4 regions of the Mesorhizobium sp. BHscii genome follow, and region 3 is predicted to be linked to each of the others. Evidence: predicted binding sites of a transcription regulator. Region 3 holds the regulator's gene; each other region holds the start of a gene.
What was found. Region 3 encodes PhoB, which activates phosphate uptake and scavenging genes when phosphate is short. Its sites were predicted from a motif close to TGTCATNNANCTGTCAT; they were not measured.

Region 1 (3,403 bases), on a different contig from region 3:
ACGGCGGCTGTCATCCCAGGGCGCAGCAGATCTCCGGAAGAATGCAACGGCGCTGAATGAGGCCGTTCTAATCACTCCGTCGTGCCCCTCCGCCCACCGGCTCCCGCCCATGCGACGCTTCGACGCCTTCACGCCGACTGTATCGGATCGAGCGTGACCTTGTAGAGTTCATTGTCGTCGCGATCCATCAGCCGCACCGTCATCTGTTCAGTGGCGCCATCGATGTCGACAAGGCCGAAGAACTGCAGGCCGGCCGAGGGTGGCAGGTTCTGCCCCTGCTCGGCGGTTGGCGCCTTGATGAATTTCAGCTCCGGGCCGAAGGTCATGTCGAAATCATTGGGTCCATAGGTGCCGGCGTGAAGCGGACCCGAAACGAACTCCCAGAACGGATTGAAGTCCTGAAACTGCGCCTTATCAGGATTGTAGTAGTGCGCCGCCGTGTAGTGCACGTCAGCTGTAAGCCAGACGGTGTTGGTGATGCCAGCATTCCTAATATAGCGAAGGAGGTCGGCAATCTCCAGCTCGCGGCCTTTAACCGGACCATTGTCGCCATTGCTGATGGCCTCGGCGCCGGCCTTCCTGGTGGCGTCGTTCCAGACGACGAGACCGAGCGGCATGTCGGCGGCGATGATTTTCCAGGTCGCGTTGGAGTTTGCCAGTTCGCGCTTCAGCCATTTCATCTGCTGTTCGCCGAGGATGCGCGATTGCGGCGTCACCGTATCCTGCATGCCAGGACCATTGGAGCCGCGATAGGAACGCATGTCGAGGAAGAACACGTCGAGCAGCGGCCCGTAGGCGATCTTGCGATAGACGCGGCCCGGTTCCGACGGCTCGTAGCGGATCGTCGTCATCTCGTGGAAGGCGCGTGCCGCGCGTGCCGCCAGCACATGGATGTTTTTTTCCGAATAGCGGTCGTCGGCGCTCAGGTCCTTCGAATCCGACCAGTTGTTCACCACCTCGTGGTCGTCCCACTGGTAAAAGGTCGGGCAGATGGCGTTGAGCCCCAACACGTTCCTGTCCATCATGTTGTATTTCCACTGACCCCGGTACTCGTCCAGCGTCTCGGCAACCTTGCGCTTTTCGTCGATGAGGACGTTGTTCTTCCACTTGCTGCCGCCGGGCAGGTCGACCTCGTCCTTCATCGGGCCGTCGGCATAGATGGTGTCGCCGGAATGCAGGAAGAAGTCGGGCGTATGCTTGCCGATCGTGGCATAGGTCTTCATGCCGGTGGCGTCGATGCCCCAGCCCTGGCCGGCGGTATCGCCCGACCAGGCGAAGCGAATGTCGCGCTTCGAGGCCGGCGCCGTGCGGAAGCGGCCGACGATCGGCTCGGAGACGGCGTTGATGTCGGCGAGATCGGCCGCGATCATGCGGTAGAAGATGTCCTGGTCGGAGGCGAGATCGGTGAGCAGCCGCTTTACCGTGTAATCGCTGGCCGGCGACGTATCGAGCGGCGCAAGACGGGCGGCGTTGGCGAAATTTTCCGTCGACGACACTTCGAACATGACGCGCGAAGGGCGGTCGGTGCGAGTCCACACCACGCCGCTGGTTGCGTCGACATCGCCCGACTGGATGCCATGGGTGAAGGCGGGCCGCTGATTGGCGCGCGAATAATAGGGAAGCGCGAGGCCCGATACGCCGACGAGGCCGGCGGCGCTCACGGACGTGACGAAGGCGCGCCGGGTCATCGAAATCTTGTTCATGGCTGTCTCCTGGATGGCGTTGAACGTCGCCGCCAAGGTCCAGCCTCAATGTTTCAGGCACATCTCGAAACCATGAAGGTTTCGTTACAACCAACAGACTGGCGAATCTCTCTCTTGAGGGTCTCTTGAGGGGGAGATGTCGCCAGAGGCGACAGAGGGGGGGCGCTCGCGTGGAGCGCCGACCACCTGCGCCTGCGATAAGGCGCCGAGTCCGGTCGGACCGACCCCCTCTGGCCGCTTCGCGGCCATCTCCCCCTCAAGGGGGAGATTAGCGCTCAGCCGTCACAACTCAAGCCGCCTGCGGTTCCGGCTCGAAGGCTGGACGGCTGGTGTTGATCAACAGCGAGATGCAGGCTGCGGCTATCGCCGTCATGCCGGCTATGAGGAAGGCAAGCTCGTAATTGCCCTGCAATTCACGCATGGTGCCGCCGAAGAAGGCGGCAGCCGCAGCGCCCACCTGATGGCCCGCGACGATCCAGCCGAAGACGATCGGCCCGCTGCGGTCGCCGAACGCCTCGTTCGACAGCCTGAGCGTCGGCGGCACGGTGGCGATCCAGTCCAACCCGTAGAGCACGGCGAAGATGATAAGACTGGTCGACGAGAAGCCGGAATAAGGCAGATAGATCAGCGACAGGCCGCGGATGCCATAATAGACGCCGAGCAGCTTGCGCGGGTCGAAGCGGTCGGTGAGCCAACCCGACAGCGTCGTGCCGATCAGATCGAAGATGCCCATCAGCGACAGCAGGCCGGCGGCTTGCACCTGACCGATACCCATGTCGCCGCAAAACGCGATCAGGTGCGTGCCGACCAGTCCGTTGGTGGTGAAGCCGCAGATGAAGAAGGTGGCGAACAGATACCAGAACACGCGGGTGCCGGCGGCACGGCGCAGCGTGCTGAGTGTGTGCGTGAGAAAATTGCCCTGCGAGGCCGGCGGAACCGGCGGCACGTCGTCGGCGTCAGCGCCGTAGCGCACCATGCCGATCGAAGCCGGACGCTCCGGCACCAGCAGCCAGACCAGCGGCACGAGGCAGGCAGTGGCGACCGCAATGGCGATGGCGACAGGCTTCCAGCCGCCCGACTGGGCGAGCGCCGCGAGCAGCGGCAGGAACACCAGCAGGCCGGTGGCGGCGGAGGCCGACATCAGTCCCATCATCAGGCCGCGATTGGTCTTGAACCAGCGGTTGACGATGGTGGCGCCGAGCACCGTGGCGACCGCGCCGGAACCGACGCCGGAGAATACGCCCCAGGTGAGAAGCAGGTGCCACGGCTCGGTCATCAACAGGCTGAGCGCCGTCGAGCCCGACATCAACACCAGCGACGCCAGCAGCGTACGGCGCAGTCCGATCCGTTCCATCAGTGCCGCGGCAAACGGCCCGGTCAGGCCGTAGAGGAAGATGCCGATGGCCGCGGCGAGCGAAACGACATCGCGCCGCCAGCCGAAACTCTCCTCCAGCGGCAGCATCATGACGGCCGGCGCCGACCGCAGGCCCGCCGCGATCAGGAGACAGAGGAAAATGACGGCGACCACGACGAAAGCGTAGCGCTGGCCAAACGGACGGGATTGAGCTATCATGTTACTGACCGGTACGTTGCAATTGCAGCGAGGTATACGTACCGATCGGTAACATTGTCAAGCAGGCAACGGCACATCCTAGATGAAAAGCATTGAACCAAGGATCAAAGCGGATGAATTGGCACAG
Region 2 (3,403 bases), on a different contig from region 3:
GCGTTCCGGCTTCGGCGAAACCTCCGAGGCGATGTATCTCACGCAAGGCTATGTCTACGATACGGCGCAGGCGGCGGAAGCCCGCTTCAAGGGCGAGGAACCGGGCTTTATCTATTCGCGCTATGCCAATCCGACGGTCGACATGTTCGAGAAGCGCATGTGTGCGCTGGAAGGTGCCGAAGATGCCCGCGCCACCGCATCCGGCATGGCGGCGGTCACAGCGGCGTTGCTGTGCAGCGCCAAGGCCGGCGACCACATCGTGGCGGCGCGCGCGCTGTTCGGCTCCTGCCGCTGGGTGGTCGAGACGCTGGCGCCGAAATACGGCATCGAGGCGACGCTGGTCGATGGCACCGAAATCGCCAATTGGGAAAAGGCGGTCAGGCCCAACACGAAGCTGTTCTTCCTTGAAAGCCCGACCAATCCGACGCTGGAAGTCGTCGACATCGCAGCCGTCGCCTCGCTTGCCGATTCGATCGGCGCGCGGCTGATCGTCGACAATGTCTTTGCCACGCCCTTGCAGCAGAAGCCGTTGCAGCTCGGCGCCCATATCGTCGTCTATTCGGCGACCAAGCACATCGACGGCCAGGGGCGCTGCCTCGGCGGCGTCATCCTGTCGGACAAGAAATGGATCGACGAGAACCTGCACGATTATTTCCGCCACACCGGTCCCAGTCTGTCGCCGTTCAACGCCTGGACGCTGCTGAAGGGCCTGGAAACGCTGCCGCTGCGTGTGCGCCAGCAGACGGAAAGTGCCGGCCGGATCGCGGACTTCCTCGCCGAGCGGCCGGAAATCGCCCGCGTCATCTATCCCGGCCGCGCCGATCACCCGCAAGCGGCGGTCGTCAAGAAGCAGATGTCGGGCGGCTCGACGCTGATCTGCCTCGACGTCAAGGGCGGCAAGCAGGCGGCCTTCGCCTTCCAGAACGCGCTCGATATCGTGCTGATCTCTAACAATCTCGGTGACGCCAAGAGCCTGATCACCCATCCGGCGACGACGACGCACAAGAATCTGAGCGACGAGGCGCGCGCCGAACTCGGCATCGGGCCAGGCACGCTCAGGCTGTCCGTCGGCCTGGAGGACACCGACGACCTGCTCGAAGACATCGAGCAGGCCCTGAAAGCCGCCAGATAGTGCACTGGGCGGTGTCGCTCGAATCGTCAAAATCAGGCGCGGTCAGGCGCCCGACGGGGTCTCTTCCAATTCCGCAACGGCGCTGGTGTGGATCGTCATCGTGTTGCCACGCCAGTCGACGGCGCCGCTGAGCCAGCCACGCGCCCAGACAATCGGCAGGATGCAATCGCGCGCCATCATCGCCGGGATCATGCGCAGCGACAGGTGCCAGCCCTTGGCCGAGGCGAGAGCGCATTCCGGGAGGTAGGCGACTACCAGCACAGCGATGGCGGTTGCCGACAGGCTGAAGCCGGCGCCTGCTGCCGCAACCAACGCAAGCACCAGCGGCGGCGCCGCTCCGATCAGGATCTCGGGCGCGAAGAACAGTGGGAAGGTGACGCGACGCAGGCGTGCCCAGCGGGCCTGGCGCGACCAGATTTCGCCGAGCGTGCGAAAACCGAGCGGCTGCTCAAAGGGCGAGGCCACGAGATTGACGCGCAGTCCAAGCCCGTTGACCAGCTTGGTCGCGGCCGCATCCTCGGCGATCTCGGCGGCAAGCGCACGGATGCCGCCATTGGCGTCGAGCATGGGCTTGTCCCACAACATGCTCTTGCCTTGGGCAAAGCCAAGGCCTATCGCCTCGCCGGTATATTGCCAGCGCGCCTGCAGCGTGTTGAGGAAGGCGCATTCGACCTCAGCCCAGAACCCGTCCGGCCGCGAACCGATCGGCGTCGAGCAGACAAGACCGGTGTCCGGCCGCCATGCCGCCATCAGATGCTGGACATAGTCCCTCGGCATCAGGACGTTGGAATCGGCAAGGATGACCCAGCGGTGGCGCGCGGCCTCCCAGCCCTTCACGCAATTGTTGAGTTTCGGATTGCCGCTGATTCGGTCGTCGCCGACGAGCAGCTGGGCCGGCACGGCCGGAAAGCGGGCAATCGCATCGGTGATCGGCCCGACCACCGGGTCGTCGGCATGGGCGACGCAGAAGATGAGCTCATAGCGCGGCCAGTCGAGCGAGAAGGCGCGCTCGAGCGTTTCCTCGGCAAACGGCTCGACGCCGCGCGACGGCACGACGATCGACACCGGAGGCGCCTTGCCGGCTGGCGGCGCGATCCTGCCAGGCCGCTTCAGCTTCAACGAAGCGAGCAGGATGCTGGCGAGATTGACGAGAAGCAGAGCTGTGGAAAGCAAGGCGGCTGTGACTGTCAGTTCCATCGATATCTGGTCACTCCAGAAAAGCCGGCCGCATGATAGCCGTTTTCAACAGTTCGACAGAATGCTGAGTCGCCCGGCCCTGCACACCATCATTGTCATGTGTCACTTAAATGACATTGTTCTTCGGCACCTGCGCGCAAATGAGTCGGGCAACGACGGGAAGCGCCCTGTTGACCAAACTGCGGAGAGCGTCGAAAGTTCCGTCTGCATATTGTGGAGTAGTCTATGTACAGCGCCGTTACGCGCAACATCGAAGTACAGGTCAGGCCGTTCTATCTGGAAGATCGCTCCGACCCGTCGGAGAACCGCTATGTCTGGGGCTACCAGGTGACCATCGACAACCAGTCGGATGAATTCGTACAACTTCTGTCACGCTATTGGCACATCACCGACGGCACCGGCCGGGTCGAGGAAGTGCGCGGCGCCGGCGTTGTCGGCGACCAGCCCGAACTTAACCCCGGCGACAGTTATCAATATACGTCTGGCTGCCCGCTCTCGACGCCGTCCGGCATCATGGTCGGCCACTATACGATGCGCAACAAGCGAGGCGAGACATTCGACGTCGCCATCCCCGCCTTTTCGCTCGACCTGCCGGGCACGCGGCGCACCGTCAACTGACCAGCTAGACCTGATCCATCCCGATAGAATCGGGATGGGCTCTAACTCTTAGACCAGGACCTTTTCCGAACCGAAGGTCAGCGAAGCAAAAAACGCTTTCCACTTTTCGATGCGCGGACCTTCGGTCGGGATCATGGTCTACTGCGCCGCAGCAAACTCCGCCGGATCGAAGTCATATTGCTTCGAGCAGAATTCGCAGGCGACATGAATGCCGCCATCCTCGGTGCTGTCCCTGATCTCGTCGGCTGAGAAACCTTCGAGTATGCCGCGGATCTTCTCCCTGGAGCATGAGCACTCGTCGGCTACCGGTACGCCGCCGAAGACGCGGACGCCGTGCTCGTGGAACAGCCGGTAAAGCAACCGCTCGGCGCCGATCGTCGGGTCGATCAGTTCCGTCGGCTCGATGGTGCCAAGCAATGCCAGCAGTTCCTGCCAGGAATTGTCGGCCGGATCATG
Region 3 (3,403 bases):
TGTTCACCAATCCCGACGACAAGCGCACCCAGGACTACATCACCGGCCGGTTCGGCTGAGCGGTCCGGCGGCGAATTTCGAACACGAGGACAGGATCATGGGTGAACACACCGTCGCATCTTTCGACGAGGAACTGGAGCACATCGACAGGCTGATCCGCGACATGGACGAGCTCGCCGCCGCGATGGTCGCAGCCTCGATCCGCGCGTTGCTTGCGTCAGACAATGCGATGGCGCAGCGTGTCGTCTCGGACGACGCCATCATGGATGCGCGGCAGCGCGAACTCGACGATAGCGCGATCACGCTGATCGCCAAGCGGCAGCCGATGGCGCAAGATCTGCGCGCCGTGGTTGGCGCAATCCGCATGGCCGGCGATCTCGAGCGCATCGGCGATTTGGCCAAAAACATAGCCAAGCGGGTCAGCGCAGTCGGGCAGAGCGCCACGCCGCGTAATCTGTCGCACGGTATCGACGCGATGGCGGATCTCGTTCTTGTGCAGCTCCGCGGGGTGGTCGAGCACTATGTGTCGCGCAATGCCGGCGCGTTGAAAGAGCTGCGCGCCGACGACCAGAAGATCGACGTGAAGTACACGGCGGTTTTCCGCGAACTCCTGACCTACATGATGGAGGATCCGCGCAACATCACCGCCTGCACGCATCTTCTGTTTTGCGCCAAGAATCTCGAACGCATCGGCGATCATGTCACCAACATCGCCGAAAACGCCTACTTTGTCGTGACCGGGCAGCAATTGCCGGCGGATCGCCCGAAGCTCGACGAAACGACGATGTCGGCGCCGGCGACATGACAGGAGTGACCGGCCGATGATCGCGCCGCGCATCATGGTGGTGGAGGATGAAGAGCCGCTGGGCGTCCTCCTCCGCTACAATCTGGAATCCGAAGGCTATCAGGTCGAGGTGGTGACGCGCGGCGACGAGGCCGAAATCCGGCTGCAGGAAAATGTGCCCGATCTTCTGGTGCTCGACTGGATGGTGCCGGCGGTTTCGGGCATCGAGCTTTGCCGGCGCCTTCGGGTGCGTCCCGAAACCGAGCGGCTGCCGATCATCATGCTGACCGCGCGCGGCGAGGAGAGTGACCGGGTTCGCGGCCTTTCCACCGGAGCCGACGACTATCTGGTCAAGCCGTTCTCGACACCGGAATTCATGGCCAGGGTCAAGGCGCTGCTGCGCCGCGCCAAGCCGGAAGTACTGTCCAGCGTGCTGAAGGTCGGCGACATCATGCTCGATCGCGAATCGCACAGGGTCTATCGCAAGAAGAGTGAGATCCGGCTCGGACCGACCGAATTCCGGCTGCTCGAATTCATGATGCGGCACCCGGGTCGGGTCTTCTCGCGCAGCCAGTTGCTCGACAATGTCTGGGGCGAGACGATCTACATCGACGAGCGCACGGTGGACGTCCATGTCGGCCGGTTGCGCAAGGCAGTCAACAACGGCCGCATGCCCGATGTCATCCGCACCATCCGCGGCGCGGGCTATGCGATCAGGGAAGACTAGGGATGTGCTGATATTCAGGTGATGCCGGCCTGCGAACGCCGGCTTCCTGCGCTTCCGGTGCTCACGTACCAAAAAGTACGCTCCGCTCCGGTTCTCGGAACCCACTCTCGACTCGGCCTGACCTGAATCTCAACACCACCCCAAGTCGCCGGGGAGCCCTGCCTTCGAGTTCAAGCCACGTTCTTTCCGACCGAGCCGGCTCGTGCCTGGATGCTCGGCGCGAAGATCTCCTGGTCGATGAAGCTCAGCGCCCGCATGGCGCAGCCTTCTCGGATCAGCGGCAGTTCGTTCGGCTCGGTGTCGAAGGAAATCGAACCTGAATGCTGGCCGCCGGCGGTCTGGGCGATGGCCTCGCGCAGGGCCGGCTCGATCAGGTCGAAGGCGGCAGCGCTGGCACCGACCATGGCGACCGGCGCCGGATCGATCAGCGCGAACAGGCTGCCGAGCCCGAAGCCGAGCGCCTCGCCGGCCTTGCGGTAGGCTTCGCGCTCCGGTCCGTCCGTCTCGCGCGCCCGGGCCGCCAGTGCCCGCATCTCGGCGTCGCTGACATCGGCGACCGGCTCGGCGTTCTCGCTCAATCGCCTTGCGTTGCGCCAGATAGCGTAGTTGCCGGCATAAGCCTCGACGCAACCGCGCCGCCCGCAGCGGCAAAGCGCGCCGCCCGGCCGATGAATCATGTGGCCGAATTCGCCGCCTGAGGAATGGGTGCCGGTGAACAGTTCGCCCTTCAGCACCAGCCCCATACCGATGCCATGCGAGAGCAGGATGGCGATGAAATCGTCGCGGTAGCGATCCGGGTCGCGCCAGCGCAGCGCCACGGCCATCATGTTGCAGTCGTTCTCCATGATGGCCGGGATGCCGAACTCGCGTTCCAGAATGTCGGCGAAGGCGATGTTCGTCTGCGGCGTGATCGGCGACCACAACATGGCGCGCGCATGGGAATCGGTAATACCCTGGATCGCCAGCGCGATGCGGGCGACGCTTTGGACCTCGAGGTCGGGGTCTTCGAGCCGGCGCCGGACGATGGCGACACATTCGTCGATCAGCTCGTCGCGCGACATGGTCAGCGTGTCCAGCCGGCGCTGTTCCTCGGCGACCACTTGTCCGGCATAGTCGATGACAGCGACCGACAGGAAATTCAGCGACAATACGACGGCCAATACCGCAGCGGCTTCCGGATTGAGGCTGAGGCCAACCTGCGGCCTGCCACGTTTCAGCGAAACGGTCTCACTCGCCTTGCTCTCGGCCAGGATGCCTTCCTGGATCAGGTCGGAAGAGATCGCCGATATGGTCGAATGGCTGAGGCCGGTGGTTGCGGCGATCTCGGTCCGCGACGGCTGGCCTGCGCGGCGAACGGCCGAAATAACCATCGCCCGGTTGCGCCGGCGCAAATCGTCATGGCGGATCCCAACCGACATTGTTTCGCTTCCTCCTTGGCGCGGCCGCTCATGAATCGGAAGCCGTCGGGCCGACAAATACTGGCAGAAGCAGAAGGACCTGTCATTGTTTATTCCGAGGCTCGAAAAAAAGCCGGCAGGACACCAAAATCCATCAGAATTCATGTACAGTGCTTCGGCGTTGGATCAATATTTTTTCGAGTCTCGAAAAAGCCTTTGTGCAGGCCTTCGGGCCAGTTGGTCGCGCCGTACGCGGCGCAGGAGGAATATCATGAAGAGATTCACAGCCGCCATTCTGGCGTGGGTCGCCATGTCGCTGACGCTCGCGTCGGTCGCACAGGCGAAGGACAAGGTCATTGGTGTTTCGTGGTCGAATTTCCAGGAAGAGCGCTGGAAGACCGACGAAGCCGCCATGAAGTCGGCGATCGAGGCCGCCGGCGACAAGTATATTTCCGCCGATGCACAGTCCAATCCCGGCAAGCAGCTGACCGACGT
Region 4 (3,403 bases), on a different contig from region 3:
AGGAATTTGACCGCAAGGCAAGGGCGAGCCGAAAACCCGCCGCTCCAAGGGCGATACGTCGCGGCATCTTCAGCTTGTATGCGGGACGCGCTTGTTCACCGTTTCCGGGAAGAAATCGGGCGCCGCATGGCGCTTGCCGAACATCATGTCGTATTGCAGCAGACGGAAATCGCGAATGGCCGGATCGATCTTCTTCTGTCGCGCCCAGTCGGGCGTGCCCTCGCCCGTCGGCGTCATCAACAAATTACGATCGACGACGCTGTAGCGCTCGCGCATCTGGCCGAGGAAGCCGGTGTAATAGGGATGGCTGATCCCGGCCGTGGTCAGGATATGGTAGGGCAGGAAAGCCGGACTTACCGCGCCCATGTCCGCGGCCGGCCCAGTGCGGTTCGACCATACGACCAGCGGCGTCTGGTGATGCAGCAGCATCTGGTCAGGCGGCTCTTTGCGCGGCGCGACATTATCTTTAAGGAAGCCGGTCTCGACATAGACCGGGCCGAGCGGCGGCAGATGGTCGCCGAAGAAGGCGATGACTGTCGGCCGTTGGCGGTTCTTCGCCCATTCGACAAGGCGCTCGAGGCTCTTATCGGCGTCGGATGCACCCTCGGTGAAGCTCAGCAGTGAATCCTTTGCCCACTGGCTGGTCGGCGCCTGCACCTTGTGGGTCGGATTGTAGTAGCGATTCGGCTCGTAGGGTCCGTGATTCTGCAGGCTGACGGCGAAGAAGAAGAGCGGATCGTCGGTGGCATCGGCCTCGCGGATGATCTCGTCGGTCATCGCCGCGTCCGAGGCCAGCGGGCCGCGCTTTTCGAGATATGGCATATTTTCTTCCGACTTGAAGTCGTCGAAGCCGAAATCCGCATAGACCGGCGTGCGGTTCCAGAACCAGCTCGTGCCCGGATGGATGGCGCGCGTCTCATAGCCCTGGCTCTTCAGGAACGTCGCCATCGACGGCACCGGCGCGCGGACATATTGCTGGTAGGGGATGCTGCCGGCCGGCAGGAAGGCGTTGGAAAAGCCGGTCAGCGCCTCGAATTCGACATTGGCGGTCATGCCGCCGAATTCGGGTGAGAACATGTAGCCCGAGCGCAGCGCCCGCACAGTGGGAATCGGATCGGGCGTGATGTTGACGCCGGGCAGTTCGGTCGGATCCCAGAAGGATTCGCTCATGACGATGATGATGTCGGGCTTCTCGGCCGGCACCGAGGCCGTCACGTCAGGCCTGTCGATCGCTGCAATCGACTTGTCGGAGTAGCCGGCAGGCGCCGAGACATGCGCCATCGGTACGTTGAGCGCGAAGGCGAGCGCGAAGCCATTGGAGGCGTAGTTTTCCTTCTGGTCCCACATGATCGGGATGATCTGCAGCCGGTCCCGCGTCCACGAGAAGGTCGCGTAATCCATGATCGAGACGAAGAAGGCGAGCAACGGCACGGTCAGCGTCAGCCGGGCCAGGCGACCCTTGCGGCTGAGCGCCGGTACCCGGCGGCGCCAGAGCCGCCAGCCATAAACGAGCAGCGACAGGCTGCCAACGATTCCGATCGCCAGAGCGATGGCGGTTCCCGGACGTTCGCGCACCAGCAGCGGCATCAGCGCCACGATCTGGCGTGAATAGAGGAAATCGGTCGGATAGAGCGGATCGCCGAGATAGAGCGATTTCTGATGGCCGACAAAGGCCAGCGCCAGCGTCAGCGGCGCGACGATCATCAGGCTCTGGTGGCTGCGGCCGAGCACGGCGTCGAGGCCGATCAGGATGAGCGCGAAGATGATGATGGTGGTCCAGCCCGGCTTGAAGGGCTGCAGGAAGAAAGCGACGGTGCCGGCAAAGTCGCCGCGCACGATCAGTTCGATCGCAAAAACCAGGATGGTGGCGGCGAGAAGGCTGACGAGGCCATAGCGGATAACAGGCCATTTCCGGCCCGGCAGATAGCCGGTGGCCGGATCGCCTTCCAGAAACTGTGGCGCGGCTTTGCCAACGCCTTTCCTAGTCCTTGCCACCTTACAACTCCCCCGACCATACACAAAAGTGTCATTGAGCTGTCATCGATATGTCACGAAAAGCTAACGCCTGTGGCTGAAATAAGAAGAGCCAGCAAACGAATCGTGAGCGATTTTCATCATGAGTGATCGAAAAAAAGCCTTTTGGAACAGGTACTCGGCCAGCGGTACCGAGCCGGAGCGACCCGCGTCGGGCTGCCAGCGGACTTGACTTGCCCGCCCGCCTTGCGTCACAGGCAGGAAAAATCAGCCGCTTGGGAGCCACACATGGCCGTCGCATTCACCTTTCCGGGACAGGGCAGCCAGGCTGTCGGCATGGGCAAGGACCTCGCGGACGCCTTTCCGGAATCGCGGAATATCTTCGAAGAGGTCGACGAGGCGCTTGGCGAAAACCTGTCGAAGCTGATCTGGGAAGGGCCGGAAGAGAGGCTGACGCTGACCGCCAATGCCCAGCCGGCGCTGATGGCTGTGTCGCTCGCCGCGATCCGGGCGCTGGAATCGCGCGGCCTCTCGCTGAGGGACAAGGTCGCCTATGTCGCCGGCCACTCGCTCGGCGAATATTCGGCACTTGCCGCCGCCGGTTTCGTTTCGGTGGCCGATGCGGCCCGGCTCTTGCGTATCCGCGGCAATGCCATGCAGGCGGCTGTGCCGGCCGGTGAAGGCGCCATGGCGGCGATCATCGGGCTGGAACAGGCCGATGTCGAAGACGCCTGCGCTGAAGCGGCCAAAGGTTCAGTTTGCCAGATCGCCAACGACAATGGCGGTGGCCAACTGGTGATCTCCGGTGCCAGCGCGGCGGTCGAACTGGCGGCGAGACTGTGCATGGAAAAGGGCGCCAAGCGGGCGCTGATGCTGCAGGTCTCGGCGCCCTTCCATTCGGCGCTGATGGCACCGGCGGCCGAGGTCATGCGCGAAGCATTGGCCGAAGTCACGAAGAACGCGCCGTTCGTGCCCGTGGTCTCCAACGTGTCGGTCACTCCGTCCAGCGATCCGGACGCAATCGCCCGCCGTCTGGTCGAACAGGTGACCGGCCGCGTGCGCTGGCGCGAAACGGTGGAATGGTTCGGCGCGAATGGCATTGCGACGCTTTACGAGGTGGGCGCCGGCAAGGTGCTGTCGGGACTGGCGCGGCGCATCAACCGCGATATGGCCACCGGCGCCGTCGGCACGCCGGCGGATGTCGACGCAGCGCTGGCGGCGCTCGCATAACCAATCGAGATTCGACCCCGCCCGTGGAGGGTGTTCTCTCTTAGATCAGGAGACAAGACATGTTCGAATTGACCGGCCGCAAGGCCCTCGTCACAGGCGCATCGGGAGGCATCGGCGAGGCGATCGCCAGGGTGCTGCATGCGCAGGGCGCCATCGTCGGCCTGCACGGCACCCGCGTCGAAAAGCTGGAGACGCTGGC

Region 1: a site for PhoB is predicted at 1,776-1,792, ahead of ACWTU7_RS21640 (alkaline phosphatase D family protein). Genes of this name have one in related genera too.
Region 2: a site for PhoB is predicted at 2,429-2,445, ahead of ACWTU7_RS08285 (ceramide glucosyltransferase). Genes of this name have one in related genera too.
Region 4: a site for PhoB is predicted at 2,025-2,041, ahead of ACWTU7_RS00290 (LTA synthase family protein). Genes of this name have one in related genera too.

The regions. Positions count from the first base shown of each region.
Region 1 covers NZ_JBSPKW010000016.1:127,861-131,263, forward strand. The annotation lists gene ACWTU7_RS21640 (alkaline phosphatase D family protein) at 129-1,703, opposite strand; gene ACWTU7_RS21645 (MFS transporter) at 1,993-3,276, opposite strand; gene ACWTU7_RS21650 (TetR/AcrR family transcriptional regulator) at 3,359-3,403, shown strand, end outside.
Region 2 covers NZ_JBSPKW010000004.1:206,464-209,866, forward strand. The annotation lists gene ACWTU7_RS08280 (O-succinylhomoserine sulfhydrylase) at 1-1,132, shown strand, start outside; gene ACWTU7_RS08285 (ceramide glucosyltransferase) at 1,175-2,329, opposite strand; gene apaG (Co2+/Mg2+ efflux protein ApaG) at 2,555-2,947, shown strand; gene ACWTU7_RS08295 (Hsp33 family molecular chaperone) at 3,086-3,403, opposite strand, start outside.
Region 3 covers NZ_JBSPKW010000006.1:92,700-96,102, reverse strand. The annotation lists gene pstB (phosphate ABC transporter ATP-binding protein PstB) at 1-59, shown strand, start outside; gene phoU (phosphate signaling complex protein PhoU) at 98-805, shown strand; gene phoB (phosphate regulon transcriptional regulator PhoB) at 822-1,511, shown strand; gene ACWTU7_RS11325 (ROK family protein) at 1,682-2,929, opposite strand; gene xylF (D-xylose ABC transporter substrate-binding protein) at 3,180-3,403, shown strand, end outside.
Region 4 covers NZ_JBSPKW010000001.1:52,442-55,844, reverse strand. The annotation lists gene ACWTU7_RS00290 (LTA synthase family protein) at 70-1,995, opposite strand; gene fabD (ACP S-malonyltransferase) at 2,263-3,204, shown strand; gene fabG (3-oxoacyl-[acyl-carrier-protein] reductase) at 3,264-3,403, shown strand, end outside.